DNA from 3 places in the Priestia sp. BR_2 genome. Region 2 is predicted to be linked to each of the others. Evidence: riboswitches for the same ligand, from Rfam matches in the RefSeq annotation. Region 2 holds a riboswitch; each other region holds the start of a gene.
The links. Region 2 has a riboswitch for cyclic di-AMP ahead of RB298_RS01140 (resuscitation-promoting factor). Riboswitches for the same ligand answer to the same signal wherever they lie in the genome.
Positions count from the first base shown of each region.

Region 1: another riboswitch for cyclic di-AMP. It lies ahead of ehuB (ectoine/hydroxyectoine ABC transporter substrate-binding protein EhuB); the one in region 2 lies ahead of RB298_RS01140 (resuscitation-promoting factor).
Region 3: another riboswitch for cyclic di-AMP. It lies ahead of RB298_RS05455 (APC family permease); the one in region 2 lies ahead of RB298_RS01140 (resuscitation-promoting factor).

Region 1 covers NZ_JAVFHM010000170.1:22,929-28,328, reverse strand. The annotation lists gene RB298_RS08425 (AI-2E family transporter) at 1-46, shown strand, start outside; gene RB298_RS08420 (ring-cleaving dioxygenase) at 293-1,246, shown strand; gene RB298_RS08415 (flavin reductase family protein) at 1,243-1,854, shown strand; gene RB298_RS08410 (SDR family NAD(P)-dependent oxidoreductase) at 2,037-2,780, shown strand; cyclic di-AMP (ydaO/yuaA leader) riboswitch at 3,150-3,296, shown strand; gene ehuB (ectoine/hydroxyectoine ABC transporter substrate-binding protein EhuB) at 3,651-4,505, shown strand; gene ehuC (ectoine/hydroxyectoine ABC transporter permease subunit EhuC) at 4,507-5,160, shown strand; gene ehuD (ectoine/hydroxyectoine ABC transporter permease subunit EhuD) at 5,164-5,400, shown strand, end outside.
Region 2 covers NZ_JAVFHM010000058.1:28,408-33,807, forward strand. The annotation lists gene yabG (sporulation peptidase YabG) at 1-29, opposite strand, end outside; gene rsmA (16S rRNA (adenine(1518)-N(6)/adenine(1519)-N(6))-dimethyltransferase RsmA) at 145-1,029, opposite strand; gene rnmV (ribonuclease M5) at 1,033-1,578, opposite strand; gene RB298_RS01140 (resuscitation-promoting factor) at 1,765-2,952, opposite strand; cyclic di-AMP (ydaO/yuaA leader) riboswitch at 3,222-3,436, opposite strand; gene RB298_RS01145 (TatD family hydrolase) at 3,642-4,406, opposite strand; gene RB298_RS01150 (HD domain-containing protein) at 4,503-5,400, opposite strand, start outside.
Region 3 covers NZ_JAVFHM010000139.1:61,936-67,335, reverse strand. The annotation lists gene RB298_RS05460 (formate/nitrite transporter family protein) at 1-757, shown strand, start outside; gene RB298_RS05455 (APC family permease) at 898-2,724, opposite strand; cyclic di-AMP (ydaO/yuaA leader) riboswitch at 2,891-3,086, opposite strand; gene RB298_RS05450 (molybdopterin-containing oxidoreductase family protein) at 3,573-5,400, shown strand, end outside.

The sequences.
Region 1 (5,400 bases), on a different contig from region 2:
CAGAGTGTACCAGCTGTTCTTTAAGGAGAAATGGCAAAAAGCCTAAGCGTGGGATAGGGAGGCGGCCTTTAGCCGCATATTAAAGCTGCCCAAGAGCGAGGAATCGTTCTTGGCGGCTTTTTATAAATTTGGGGTGAACAGGAGCTTGACAACGATAAGAAAATTATTTAATCTTAAATTAAAGATATTAAATATAAAGATTATTTATGATTTATGGCTCATCCATCATGCAAAACGGATCATGAACGGAAATAACGGGTTTCGACACGAAACGGTGAGGGAGAGATGGGATATGACATTACATACGGCAGGCATTCATCATATTACCGCTTATGCGCAGGATCCGCAGAAGAACGTTGATTTTTATACAGGCGTGCTAGGACTCAGAATGGTAAAGAAAACCGTGAATTACGATGCGCCCGAGGTATATCATCTGTATTTCGGGGATGAAGGAGGACAACCCGGAACGATCATCACTTTCTTCCCTTCCTCCGCTTCGCGAAGAGGGCTGCGTGGAGGAGGACAGGCAGGATATACGACCTTTGCCGTTCCTGTAGGGGCCCTGCCTTATTGGGAACAGCGGCTGCGGAGCTTTGGCGTTCCCGTCATGAAGGCTTTCCGGTTTAACGAACAATATCTTCAATTCTCCGATCGGGACGGACTTTCGCTAGAGTTGGTGGAGCGGGAAGGCGGTCCGAATAACGGCTGGTCCGTGGACGATATAACTCCGGATACAGCCATTAAGGGATTCGGCGGCGCGGTTCTGTTCAGCAGCAAATGGGAGGAAACGAAGAAGGCGCTGGAGAACGTCATGGGACTGACCTACATTGGAGAGGACGTCAATTATGCCCGGTTTCAAGCTGCGGGCCCCTTCGGCAACGTGATTGATCTGCCGATGCGGGATATTCCTTTGGGAGCCGGAGGTGCCGGAACGACCCATCATATCGCATGGCGGGCTCAAGATGATGTGGAGCACGGCAAATGGCATGAATGGGTGAAGGAGCAGGGATTTCGCCCTACGGATATCAGGAACCGTAACTATTTCAAAGCGTTATATTTCAGGGAACGTGGGGGGATCCTGTTTGAGATCGCAACCGATCCGCCCGGATTTACGGTGGACGAAGACCTGCACTCGCTGGGGGAACAATTAAAGCTTCCTGCCTGGTTCGAACCGGAGCGTGCCCGAATCGAGCAGGGGTTGGAGCCTATACAAGTCAAAAATACAGGAGAGGGGCAACTCAAGTGATATCCATTGACCCGAATACCCAAAGCGAACGGGACACATACAAGCTGCTGATTGGAAGCGTCGTTCCGCGTCCGGTCGCTTTCGTTACGACATTATCGGCGGATGGCGTGCTGAATGCGGCGCCGTTCAGTTACTTTTCCATTGCGTCGAGCAATCCCCCTTTGCTGTCGGTTTCCGTTCAGCGAAAGAACGGTGCACCCAAGGACACGGCGAGAAATGCCATGCAGAGCGGCGAGCTTGTCATCCACATCGTGGACGAAGATACCGTTGCAGCCGTGAACGAAACGGCGGCGAATCTGCCTCCGGACGAAAGTGAGCTTGACCGAACCCGTTTAACCCCGGTCGTTAGTGACGTTGTTAAGGTTCCCGGCGTTCTGGAATCCAAGATCCGCATGGAATGCGTGCTGGAGCAGGTCGTCACGTTGGATGGCGCGGATCAGCTGCCTGCCGCTGATCTATTGATTGCCCGCGTCGTCCGATTTCACGTGTCCGAGGAGCTCTACGAGCATGGCCGGATTGACGCCTCGAAGTTGAAACCTGTGAGCCGCATGGCAGGAAATATCTATTCGACCCTGGGAGAGATGTTTACGATTGAGCGTCCGGTCTGACAGGGCTTGAGCTTGAATAGGGTTATTGCTTTGCGACTATTTTTAGCGAACATTCTTTTTCTTCGATAGGTTGCCGGTCATTCATTAGGAAACGGGGTATTGGAATATCATGGTCGGTATTTGCCCATTCTACATGAATGGATAGCCGGTTGATGAATTTACAACATAGGAGTGATCAACGCATGAAATTTGATTCCAAGGTTGTCATCGTGACGGGGGGCGCCAGCGGGATTGGCGAAGCGGCAGTCAGACTTTTTGCGAAAGAGGGAGCCAAGGTCGTTATCGCGGATTATTCCGACCAGGGACAAGCGGTTTCCGACGAATTGAGAGGAGCCGGCTTTGAAGCGCTGTTCGTCAAAACGGATGTAACCCAAGAGCAGGAAGTCGCGAATATGGTGAATCAGACGGTGCAGCATTTTGGCCGTGTCGATGTATTGTTTGCCAACGCAGGCATTGCCCATGATGCTCCTGCCGATCAGTTAACGATGGATAACTGGCAGAGAACGATTGATATTAATCTGACAGGGGTCTTCCTGTGCGATAAATATGTTATTCAGCAAATGCTGTCCCAAGGAACCGGAGGGGCAATCGTAAACTGCGGCTCGATCCATAGCCATGTCGGAAAAGCAGGGGTAACCGCCTATGCTTCGGCCAAGGGAGGCGTCAAGCTGTTAACCCAGTCGCTCAGCGCAGACTATGCCTCCAAAGGAATCCGAATCAATGCCGTGTGTCCGGGATATATCGATACGCCGCTGATCAAGGGAAGAACGGAAGCGATCACGCAGCACCTGGTCGGTCTTCATCCGATGGGCCGTTTGGGACAGCCGGAAGAAGTGGCCAAAGCCGTGTTGTTCCTCGCCAGTGAAGATGCCTCCTTCATTACGGGCACGAGCCTGCTGGTGGATGGCGGCTATACCGCGGTATGATGAGAAAAGCCCTGATGCTAAGCATCGGGGCTTTTTTTTAAGTCATTCCAGGCGTTGTTATCAGACTTATTATGGAGTGTTTCAAAAATTTTTTTTCGGTTCCGTATTTCATACGGGCAGACTTCCTGATCCGGGGCTCATTCATGGCATAAAACATATATGGCATGAACGATTTCCGCAAGACCCGTCAAATGCCTGCTATATAGCGGAAAATGGAGCATGGATTCCATGACCAATCCGGTGTATGGACAGCCTTAAATAAGGTGTTCAAAAGGCTCAATATCCTCGTTGCAAAAACGGTGTTTTTTACTTCTGAATTTCCAGAAAAAGCGGTTAAAGGGGTTTGACTTTTCCTGAGCTTCCCTTTATCATGAACACACGCTTAGTTTCCGGCATACATATTCCGGAAAGCGGGGGAACCAGTTTCACCAGGGGCGAGTCACTTGGAATTCACGAGTGTAGGGTACCATCTTACCCGAGTCCGTCAGCTAACCTCGTCAGCAGTGGATGGGTCTTGCATACATAATGGATGTTCATACAAAAGGCCCTTTATTCTCTATAGGGGCCTTTTCTCTATTTTTTGACCCCCTGCTGGCGGAGCTATGTCTAGATCCCCTGTTTGGTGGCCTTTTTGCATTCAATTACAGAGGAGGGGCAGCGCCTGCAAATGTGGAACGAATTGAATCGGTCAGACGGCATTGGGTCAAAGCGTGCAAGGAAGCGGATGAATCATCTTCCCTGAAGCCTCGTCCCATGCACGGGTATCTGAATGTCTATATATCCAAGTTAACGCATGTGCTAACACGGATAATTTCGTCATGCCGTTTTTTTAAGAAAGTGAAAAGCTATTACGAAAGGTTGTGGAAGGTTTTGAAGAAAGTGGTTGTGCTGGTGTTGTCCGTGATGATGGTGGTATTGCTCGCGGCTTGCGGCGACAAAGGAAGTACGCTGGATCGAGCCATTGAGCAGGGATATATCACCGTAGGGTTTGCGAACGAGAAGCCGTATGCCTACAAAGAAGCCAATGGGGAGCTCACGGGCGAAGCGGTTGAGATTGCCCGCGTTATTCTGGAGCGTCTTGGCATCAAGGAGATGAGAGGGGAGTTAACGGAATTCGGTTCGCTGGTCGCCGGATTGCAGGCCGATCGGTTTGATCTGATCACGGCAGGCATGTTCATTAATCCTGACCGCTGCTCTGCCGTCCTGTTCGCGAATCCGGAGTACAGCATCGGGGAAGCCCTTGCGGTAAAGCAAGGGAATCCGATGGAACTCGGAAGCTATGAGGACATTGCCAAGAATGAGCAGGCCAAGGTGGCCGTCATGACCGGCGCGGTCGAAATCGGCTACATGGAGAAATCGGGCATTCCTGCGGACCGGATCGTACAGGTCCCTGACCAGGCTTCGGCGATCAGCGCCCTCCAGGCCGATCGGGTGCAGGCGATTACCATGACGGGGCCGTCCCTGCAGGCGATGCTGGATTCAGCCAGCGACGACAGCATCGAACGCGTGGCTGATTTCGAGCAGCCGGTCATCGACGGCGAAAGCGTTCGCGGTTACGGGGCTACGGCTTTCCGCCAAGCGGATACCGAGTTCCAGGAGGCTTATAATGCAGAGCTTGAAAAGATGAAGGAGTCGGGCGAGCTGCTGGAAATTTTGCAAGAGTTCGGGTTCACGGAAGAAGAGCTTCCGGGTGAGATGACGGCCGCTGCGCTCTGCGGGGAATAGCATGCCGAATTCTTGGATCGATTTTCTTCCGACGCTGCTCAAAGGAGCAGAGATCACGATTATCGTCGCGTTCTTTTCAGCCATCCTGGCTATCGTGATGTCCTTTGCAGCCGGATTGTGCCGGCTGTCGAAGCTGTGGATCGTCCGCACGGCGACGGCCGTGTATGTCGAAGTCTTTCGGGGAACCTCCTTGCTGGTGCAGCTCTTCTGGTTGTATTTTGCCCTTCCGTTCATCGGCATCGAGCTTCCGAAAATGCTGGCGGCGATTCTCGCGATCGGACTTAACTTCGGCGCATACGGCTCCGAGATTGTTCGCAGCGCGGTGCTTGCCGTTCCGAAAGGACAGTGGGAAGCTGCCGTGGCGCTTAACATGAAGCCTTGGCAGAGGCTGTGGAACGTTATACTACCCCAAGCGTCCCTGCGAATGCTTCCCCCGTTCGGGAATCAACTTGTGGAACTCATCAAATCCACCTCGCTCGTTTATTTCATCACGATGGCGGATTTGACGTATCAGGCGATGGTGCTCCGCAACAATTACATCTCCTGGACGACCGAGATTCTGGTGCTGCTGCTCTTCATGTATTTTGTCATCGCCACGCTCGTCTCGATGGCGGTTCGACTGCTGGAGCGCAAACTGACCGCGGGGAGGCTGTAGCGGATGTGGGATTGGAAATATGTGTTTGAAATACTGCCGCAGCTTCTGAGCGCATTAAAAATGACGGTATGGGTCACGCTCTGTGCTTTTGTGGTGGCATTGATTATCGGACTGCTGCTTGCCTTTGCCGCGCGGAGTACATTTAAGCCCTTGTCGCTCATCACCAAAGGAATCATAGAATTTATTCGCAATACCCCCTTGCTGGTACAGGTGTTCTTCCTGTATTACAGCTTGCCGCTG
Region 2 (5,400 bases):
TTACGAACGACCAAGTCTCCCAAGTTCATCACAACATCACCCCTACCCTATGGTATGGGCTACTGTGACTATTGGTTCTTGTTCAGCGCCAATTTATCGCGCGGAGGCCATCCGTAAGCTCCAGAGACTCCCTGAACGGCTGCGTCAACGGATATTGGCGCCGAACAGCACGTTGCTAAGCCGCGCATACTCCTCAATGCTAAGCGTCTCTCCGCGCCGTGAAGGCTCGATCCCTGCTTCCTGCAGCAGCTGCTCCAGCCGTTCACGTCCCTCACCCGGGAAGAACCTGCTCTTCAAATTGTTGGCAATCGTCTTCCGTCGCTGTGCAAATGAAGCCTGGACCACCTCGAAGAAGAATCGTTCATCTTCCACGCGGACGGGCGGCTGTTCCCGGACCGCCAGGCGAATCACGGCCGACTCGACGTTCGGCTGCGGAATGAACACCGTGTGCGGCACGATGCAGACCAGCTTAGGCTCGCTGTAGTATTGAACGGCAATGCTGAGACTTCCGTAATCCTTGCTTCCCGGTGCAGCGGCCATCCGTTCGGCCACTTCCTTCTGAATCATCACCACGATGTTCTCCAGCGGCAGCTTCTCCTCCAGCAGCTTCATGAGAATCGGCGTCGTCACGTAATACGGCAGATTGGCAACCACGCTTACCTTCGATACGTCCGCGAAATCCTGACGGAACAGCTCATGAAGATCCACCTTCAGCACATCCCCATGATGAACCCTCACGTTCCCGTAGGGTTCCAGGACTTCCCTTAGGATGGGAATCAGGCGCTGATCGATTTCGACCGCGGTGACGGTTCCTGCCGTCTGTGCCAGCTTCTCCGTCAGTGCACCGATGCCAGGTCCGATCTCGAGCGCGCCTTTATCTTCATCCAGTCCTGCAGCTTCCACGATTTTATACAAAATATTCTGATCGATGAGAAAGTTCTGGCCCAGACTCTTCTTGAAGGAGAATCCATGGCGCGAGATGATCTCCTTCGTCCGTCTTGGTGTTGATATATCCTCGATCCGACTCATTAGCTAAACGCCCCCTTCTTCCAGCTGTGCAAGTGCTGCCAGAAATTCTTCCCGCGATATTTGAAACATGGCCAATCGTTTATGGAACTGCTTGCTGTTGCAGTATCCGATGCCCAGCAGATTACCCATCGCCATCCGTCTTGCCGCAGCCTCCGGGTGAGCCGATAATCCTGCCTCCAGCATATCCTCCAAACTGATCAGGCTCTCTGCACCCTCAAAAGACGTGTGGACCCGCTCCAGCGCGCGCCGGATCGCCTCTGGCGAGGCATTCTCCACGCCGATATCCCCTTTCCGGGTAGCATCCGCTTCCGGAATGAAGGCGTGCTTGCAGCCGGGTACGCCCTGATCCACGATTTTGCGGATTCGTTCACCCGCATGGTCAGGATCCGTCAATATGATAACGCCTCTGCGCTCCTGGGCAAGCGCTATGCGCTTCAGGATTTGTTTGTTGATCGCTGAACCGCCGGTTTCGATCGTGTCGGCTTCCACGGCCCGTTTAATGGCAACGGTATCGTCCCTGCCTTCCACGACAATCACTTCTTTAATCATGCGTTCGTTCTCTTCCTTCCCAAGCAGAGCAGGCCTGTACAACGTTAAGGCTCAACCCGTTTAGCCTTGATTACTCCGGTCTTAACAAAACAAAAGAAGAGGAAATATTCCCTCTTCTTGATCATCATATATTATAAGCTAAATAGTATAGCATTAGAATGGCAAAGTAAATTGGAATTCATGCGTCTAGTTCAATTCAGGTTTAACCGGACCGATCACGTAAACGGTGCGGCCGCTCTTCCGGCCGAAATTCATGGCCGATTTCAACGAATCGTAATAGACATCGATTTTGTTTCCTTTGATGGCGCCGCCCGTATCTTCAGCACGGCGGAAGCCGATGCCTTCGATGTAAACCCACCATCCGATCGGGATGATATTAGGATCAACGGCGATGGTGCGACCTTCCGTAACGCGTGTGCCGGATGCGGTACGCGTACCGATTCCTTGCTGTTCGGCGGAATACGCGGTCATCGACACGTTGTTCAATACCTTCTTGTATTTAAAATCAACGCCTGCGCGGGAAACCACGTTGTTCTCCACAGCCTTGGCGGTCGTTACTTTTTTCGTGCCGGACAATTTAGCCGGTGTAGCTTTTACATCGGTGGCTGCCGCCTGGACGATAACAGGCTTCTCCACTTTTTTCGTGCCTACGGCAATGATTTTATCCTTCGTTCTGCGTTCGATTTGTTGGGAGACCTTCGTCTTGGAAACCAGCTTGCCATTGTGGTAGACCTTCTCGTAATGGTTCACCATAAGACCAGACTCGCCCCGCTGAATGACGCGGTTATCGCCCTTTTCAAGCGATGGATCGGCCGTCTTGATCACGCGGAATTCGCGGTCTTCCGTTTCCTTAACTTTTTGCTTCGTGACGCGAACGACATGGATATTCATATTGCTGGTCAGCTTCGTGTCTTGCGACGGTTGTACTATATCTTCACCCTGGATCGTAACGCCAGCCTCTTTGAGTACATGATCAACTGTATCCTGGGATGTAAATATGGTTTTGGTTTTGCTGCCTACCGTAACGTTGACTGGAATAGCTCTGTCAATAATAATTCGGTCTCCGTCCCGGATTGCGCCGTTCAGGGGCATCGAAATTTGATCTTGGGGACTCAACGTGATCGCTTGCTCATCCAGCAATTCCTGCAGCAACGATCCACGTGTTTCCACCGTAGTGACCCGGCCGTCGACGACAAGCTGAACTTCCTTGCCTGCCTGGTCATGTACAACCAACGATATGAGAAGTGATACCGTAACGGCACCCATGGCGCCGAGCAACATCAGTTGACGCAAATTGTCATGCTTCCATCTCAATGCGTAAGACATGCTGGATGATTGTGATTCATGGGTTTCTTCAGGTTGAAAAATGCCCACTATTCCATCCTCCTTCATAGTCCCGCCGTCTAGGTAAACGCATGAATGCATTTGACGTGACTATAGCAATTTTTCTCACAGGGCGCCCTGCTATCTATCTACACCCTGCGTCAATTCCCGTCTTCCGTCCATCTGCCATCACCTCCTGTTTACCAAGAGTATGATGGACCCGTCTCCATTATTCAAAAATAAAAGAAGCCATTGAAAGAGTACTAGAGGCTCTAACGTGGCTTCCTGATGAATGAAATCATGGAAATGGTATGCACGAGATTTCCCCTCTTATTTCGCTTACGGAGTTAGCTGTCGGGTTCGGACGTAAGAGAGACGCCCTATATCCGGATGCGCGCTCATGGCGAGATCCTTCAAATTCACCCCAAAGACCCGAAAAAGAAATCAAATACAGCTTCGTGCATCCAGACCAGTATGCACCGCAGTATCGGTTCCCCCGTTCTCCAGAATTTCGGAGATTAAGCGAGACGGTTCATGAAATATTCGGCTGCGATCTGCACATCGCAGCTTCTTATCACTGAAAAGATGATATCCTGTTTGTATGCAGGTTGTAAAGCGACATTCAACCACATTTTCTCAAGTAAAAGGTTAAAATATTGTAATATCAACGCCTTTTCTGATTAAAAAACTTTAATTAATCGAAAATGCTCCCTTTTTCATGGCTTTTGCTCTTGTTTTCGTTAAATACCAAATCGTTCCAGCGCATTTTTGGTGGTAATTTGGGCCAATTCCTCATAGGACAACCCTCTAATTTCGGCCGCCGCCTCCGCCACCAATTTTACATATGCGGTCTCATTTCGTTTCCCGCGGAAGGGATGAGGTGTCAGGTAAGGCGCGTCCGTTTCGATCAATAATCGATCAAGCGGAACCTTTGCCAAAACCTCTTTGGGCTGCTTCGCATTCTTGAACGTTATCGGCCCCCCAAACGAGATATGGAATCCCATATCCAGGCACATTTTGGCCGTTTCCCAGCTTCCGGAGAAGGAATGCATGACACCGCCGACCTCGGAGGCTTTCTCCTCACGCAAAATGTTAACGATATCTTCATGCGCATCCCGGTTATGAATGACAATGGGCATGTTCAATTCCCGGGCAAGCCCGATCTGGCGCCGAAGCACGCGGTGCTGCACTTCCTTGGGGGACGTATCCCAATGATAGTCCAAGCCGATCTCCCCGATTGCCACCACTTTATCGTGACTGCATAAAGAGGCGATCCAATCCAGGTCCTGATCCTCCATGGTGATCGCATCTACAGGATGCCAGCCTACCGCTGCATATATAAAATCATAAGTCTCAGCCAGCTTCATCGTGGTCGGGATCGTCTCCCGGTTAAATCCGATATTGATCATCCGCGTAACGCCGGCTTCAAGCGCCCGCTGAATTGCAGCTTCCCGGTCTTCGTCGAATTGGGGAGCGTCCATATGAGTGTGCGTGTCGAACAGCATACTATCCACACTCTCCTTCCTGTCGTTTCTATGTCGTCTATTTTCCATTAGTTGGTTGAATGCAAGGGGATTAACGGTTGTCCTGTTTTGCCTGATTTAATGCTGTTGTTTGAAAACGTCGGCTATCGTCTCCGGCATTTGACCCAGGAGCGGGCCCACCTTCTCCTCCGGATAATAAAGATGGTACCGCCCTTTATGAATGCCGCTGATCGAGCGTACGATATCGGATACCTCCGAGATTTCCCTCAGCTCGTCATGCCGGTCCAGAAGGAGAATCTGTTTCTCGTTAAGCGGCATATCGGAATGAACCTTATCATAAGGAAGATCCGTTGGAAAATCAATCTCCAGGTCATATTCCGGATGCAGCCCCACCGCGCGGAACGCTTGGCGGATCCCGTCGATGGTTTCCAGATCGATGTTGTCGATTTCTACATATTTGTAGAGCTTTCGGTGCATGAAACGGCCGCATAATTCGCTAAGAAGCGGGTCTTCCTCCTCCGTCCATTGCAGAAAGGCCGTTTGAATCAAGGCTTCATCAAGACGCAGGTATTGTTTCACGCCGATACTCCCCGAAAACAACGCAGGCAGCGGTTCGATCATGAAACGGAAAGCATATCCACGGTCATGCAGCTCCTTGGCCCGGCGAAAGATTTGGCGCAGGATGATTTCGGAGCTTCGGGTGACGGGATGAAAATACACCTGCCAGTACATCTGATACCGCGACATGAGATAATCCTCCACCGCGTGCATGCCCGATTCCTTCACGACGACCCGATCGCGGTACGGCCGCAGCATCCGCAAGATTCGGTCGATATCAATCGTTCCATAATTGACTCCCGTATAGTAAGCATCCCTTAGCAAATAATCCATCCGGTCTGCATCCAGCGGACTAGTGACCAGATTCATGACAATCGGCTTATCGTAGGTTTTGTTAATAACGGAGGCGACCTTCTCGGGAAAATCGGAACCGAGCTCCTGAAGTACCCGATTGACG
Region 3 (5,400 bases), on a different contig from region 2:
GGGGGCATTTATTGCGCTCGGCTTTTTGCTTGACATACGCGTGATTGCCGGAGCGTCTCCGGAATGGGGAGGGATTGCCGGTTTTATAGGCGCGGCGGTATTCCCCGTGGGATTGATTCTTGTCCTGCTTGCAGGCGGGGAGCTGCTGACGGGCAACATGATGGCCGTGTCCTTGGCCAGATTCAAGAGGAGAATTTCCACGAAGGAGATGATGCGAAATTTAGCGCTTGTCACGGTCAGCAATATGTTGGGAGCGTTATTCGTCGCTTACTTCTTCGGCCATGTGACCGGTCTGACAGGCAGCGGCGTTTACCTGGAGAAACTGGTGGATATGGCCGGGCATAAGCTGGACGACAGCTTCCTGCAAGCCTTCCTGTCGGGCATCGGGTGCAACTGGCTCGTAGCCCTCGCCGTATGGCTGTCCTACGGATCGGATCAGATGAGCGGCAAAATTCTCGGGATCTGGTTTCCGACCATGGCGTTTGTCGCCATCGGGTTTCAGCACGTGGTGGCCAACATGTTTCTCATCCCGGCCGCGATTTTTGAAGGCTATTACAGCTGGGGCGAGTATCTGATGAACTTCATTCCGGTATGGCTGGGCAATTTCGTTGGCGGCGCGTTATTTGTGGGAGCGACATACGGAACCGTTTATTTAAAGCAGGAGAAACAGGCCGCAGCCGCTCCGCGCGGCGAGCAGACGCCTGTGCCATCGGCCGGCGCTCCTCAACAGGTTCATTCGGCGCAGAATGTTTCCTAATGCCGGAAGCCTGGCGAGCGTCTGGCTTAAAGAAAAAGCTGCGTTCAACCGTCCTTGATGAAAGGCAGCGGTTGATCGCAGCTTTTTGTCGTGATGGGCGAGGCTGTCCCCAGTAATGAATCAAGCAGGGAACAAGCCCGCTATTTTTTTAAATGGTAGGGAACCGTCGTGATGATCACGTCTCTCCGATACAGGAGATGTGCCCGGATGAGCAGGCTGGATTGATTGTGCAGGAAATTATGCCAGCCCTTCTTTGGGATGAACTGCGGAATGACGACGGTAACCTGATAGTCGGATTCGCTGGCCTTGCGCTGCACGGTATCGATGAATTTCGTCAGCGGCTGAATGATGCTCCGATAAGGCGAGTGCAGCGTTACCAGCCGGATGTCCGGCTGCCACTTTTTCCATTTTTCCTGGAAGGCGACTTCCTCCTCCCGCTCGAACGGCACGTACACCGCGATGATTTGGCCCGCTCCCAGCGATTTGGCGTAATTCAGCGAGTTCTCCACCACATGCGTGATTCCTGCCACAGGCAGGATGATGACATTCCCCTCAATCGGCTTAACCGGCTCGCAGGTCGTAATCCGGAGCTGGTCCGCTACCGCCTCGTAATGCTTGCGGATCCGGGTGAAAATCCAGATGATCAGCGGCAGGAATATCAGCACGGTCCACACCTGGGCGAATTTCGTAAAGAAGAAGATCATGGTCACGATAAAGCTGATGCATGCGCCGGTGGTGTTAATGATCAGTTTGACGATCCAGCCTTCGGGCTTTTCGCGAATCCATTTCACCATCATCCCCGTCTGGGAGAGGGTAAACGGGATAAACACGCCGACGGCATAGAGCGGAATCAGATGCTCGGTTTTGCCTTCAAAAGCCAGCAGCAGCAGAATGGAGAAAAATCCAAGAATAATGATTCCGTTCGAGTATCCCAGACGGTCGCCGCGGACGGTGAACATTCTAGGAATGAACTTATCCTTCGCCAGATTGACGGCAAGCAGGGGAAAAGCGGAATACCCCGTGTTGGCGGCGAGGATCAGAATTAAGGCCGTTGTCCCTTGTATGAAGTAATAAAGCGCATTTCGCCCGAAGGTATGCTCGGCAATTTGGGAAACGACCGTGACTTGTTCGCTGGGACTGACCCCATAGTAATAAGCCAGGAAAACGATGCCCGAAAATAACAGGGCCAGCAGCGACCCCATCGCCACCAGAGTTTTGGCCGCGTTATTCGGGGCCGGGTCTTTGAAATTCGGAATGGCATTGGAAATCGCCTCCACGCCGGTCAGGGCGGAGCTGCCCGAGGCAAATGCGCGCAGGAGCAGAAACAAGCTCAGCCCGGCTACGGGCGTGCCGATCGGCGTATGAAGCTCCGGAGACGCATGGCCTGTGGCAATGTTGAATATCCCTACCCCGATCAGGATGAATAACGCAAGCACGAACAGGTAAACCGGATAAGCCAGTATGGAGGCCGACTCCGTAACCCCTCTTAAATTCAATACGGTCAAGCATAGAACGAACACGATGGAAATCGGCAGATTATAGGCATGCAATTCCGGAAAAGCCGACGTGATCGCATCCGTCCCGGCCGACACGCTGACCGCAACCGTCAGGATATAGTCCACGAGCAAGGAACCGCCGGCAACCAGCCCCGGGTACATGCCCAAATTCCGTTTGGACACGACATATGCGCCGCCGCCGTGCGGATAGGAGAAAATAATTTGTCTGTACGACAGGATAAGTGCCAGCAACAAGACCAGGACGCCGACGGCAATCGGTATGGAATACCAATAGGCAGCTGCCCCGACGGTCATCAACACAATGAGGATTTGTTCCGGGCCATAGGCCACGGACGATAGCGCATCGGATGACAGGATGGCCAGCGCCTTGGTTTTATTCAGCTTTTGTTCGCCTAATTCCGTCGATTTAAGCGGTCTTCCGATGAGGAAGCGCTTGATTGAGGATAACATGGTTGTTTTTCACCGCCGCTTAAGATTAAGTTCATGGTAGAAGCTCCCTGAACGGACTTCTATCGGTGTTTTTTATATGCTGGACATAGGAGCGGTCACCCTTCCTATGCTGATTTTTGGCAAACAAAAAACACAGGGTAGAACCCTGTGTTTGATCACAAGTTCACAACCCTCCCGATCAACGCTGACGAGGTTAGCTGTCGGATTCGGGCGGTGAGAGTCGCCCTACCTGATTCCATCGCGGCGTACGTACGCGATGGAATCAGGATTCACCCCTTAGTATGGTTGAAGGATCCTATAGGTATCCTTCCATACGGTTGGTTCCCCCGCTTTCCATCAAGGAAATTAAGCGAATGTCATGTGAATATGAAGAATGTTTTCGAAGCTGAATAGTATATTACGCCTGCTCCAATCGTTTGTAAAACATCCTCCAACGAGCATTCGAACAAAATTATTTATAAAAAATGACAGATAAGCGCTTACATAATGACGTGGCTTTGACTGGCTTTTTATTTTGCATGTTTTCTGCGAAAATCACGAGTTTCTATAATATGGAAGGTTAGTCGCGGGGAACATCGGTCACTGGGAGGATGCCATATAAACAAATTCGCCATGCCGGTCTCGGGGGAGGAGACACTGGCATGGCGAATTTTTTTGGGAGTGGTCCATGATTCGGCAAGGAAGAGAAAGGGTCTGGGTTCCTCTTCTTTGCTCTTGATAGGAATATACCCGGGGGGAAGAAAAGTGAATCACCTGATTAAGAAAAAAATGTATGACTTTACTGGAACCCCGATTTTCTTTTAAGATAATGGGATATGATGCAGCCGAGCAAAAGGGGGAAGCACGAAATGACTCAAGCGATGATTCATCAGGAAAACGGCGTATTTCCGGCGGTATGTCCGTTGGATTGTCCCGATACATGCGGCCTGCTGCTGCATAAAGAGAACGGAAAAATCGTCAAGGTGACCGGTAATCCGGAGCATCCGATTACGCAGGGAGCCATCTGCAATAAAGTCCGTAATATGGCACACCGGGTGTACCATCCGGAACGCGTGCTCTATCCGCTGCGAAGAGTAGGTCCCAAGGGAGAGGGCGCCTTCGAGCGGATCAGCTGGGACGAAGCCATTCAGGAGATAGCCGGACGCTATAAGGGCTTGATCGAGGAATACGGCTCCGAGAGCATCCTGCCCTACAGCTTCTACGGCAATATGGGGATATTGAGCGTCGACGGCATGGACCGCAGGTTCTTCAACAGGCTGGGTGCCAGCCGCCTGAAGCAGTCGATCTGCAATTCCGCGGGCAATGAGGGCTGGAAATCCTTGATGGGGTTTAATGGGGGAACCGTTCCGGAGGACACCGTACGAGCCGACGTCATCCTCGTCTGGGGCGGCAACATCGTCAGCACCAATATGCACCAGATGGTGATTGCAGAGAAAGCGCGCAAAGCCGGTGCCAAGGTCGTTGTGATCGATGTCCACAAGAACCAGACGGGGCAATGGGCGGACTGGTTCATTCCGCTGTATCCAGGCACGGATGCGGCGCTGGCCGTCGGCCTCATGCACATCATGTTCCGTGACGGCATGGTAAATGAGGAATTCCTCCGCAAGTATACGATTGGTCATGAAGCCTTGCGCGAGCACGTCAAAGAATACACGCCGGAGCACGTTTCTTCCATTACCGGCATCTCGATCGAGGATATCGAGAAATTGGCCGAGCTCTACGGCCGGGCCGATACCTCCTACATCCATATCGGCAACGGTCTTCAGCATCACGACAACGGCGGCTTGACGGTGCGCAGCATTGCCGCGCTTCCCGCTTTGACCGGACAATGGCTGAAGCGGGGCGGAGGGGCCGCCAAGTCGAACGGCGGTTACAACAGCATGGATAGCGACGCGCTTGAGCGTCCCGATCTCCGGCCGAATCCCGAAGCGCGCACCATTAACATGAACCGGATCGGCGAAGCGCTTGCCATGACCGAACAGCCGATTAAGTCGCTCTTCGTTTATTGCAGCAATCCGCTGGTTGTGGCTCCCGATACCGAGCGGATCAGGGAAGGGTTTGCACGGGAAGATCTGTTTACGGTTGTGCATGACCTGTTTATGACGGATACGGCCAAGTATGCCGATATCGTGCTCCCGGCAACCTCCTCGTTCGAGAATACGGACCTGTACGCTTCCTACTGGCATCAGTACGTTCAGCTGCAGGAGCCGGTCATTCCGGCACTTGGGGAGAGCAAGGGCAACGTAGAGCTGTTCTCCATGCTGGGACGGGCTATGGGGTTCCAGGAACCGGCTTTTCATGAGACCGAGGAAGAGATGATCGCAAGAGCGCTCGACTTCCCGGATAACCCTTATCTAAACGGCGTCACGCTGGACAAGCTGAGGGAACAGCGCCATGTGAAGCTCGATATGACGCCGCTTGACACGTATCTGGATCGTTTGCCGACGTCTTCGGGACGCATCGAGTTATACTCTGCGCAGCTGGAGGAAACAGGTCTGCCGCCCCTTCCGACCTACGTGCCGCTGAAGGAAGGATATGACGGGGTAAGGCGCGGCCGCGGTCATCAATACCCGCTCATGTTCATTTCGCCGCCGAACCATAACTTCCTGAACTCGACCTTTGCGAACGTGGAGAAGCATCAGAAGCTGGAGAAGGAGCCGGCCCTGCAGATTCACC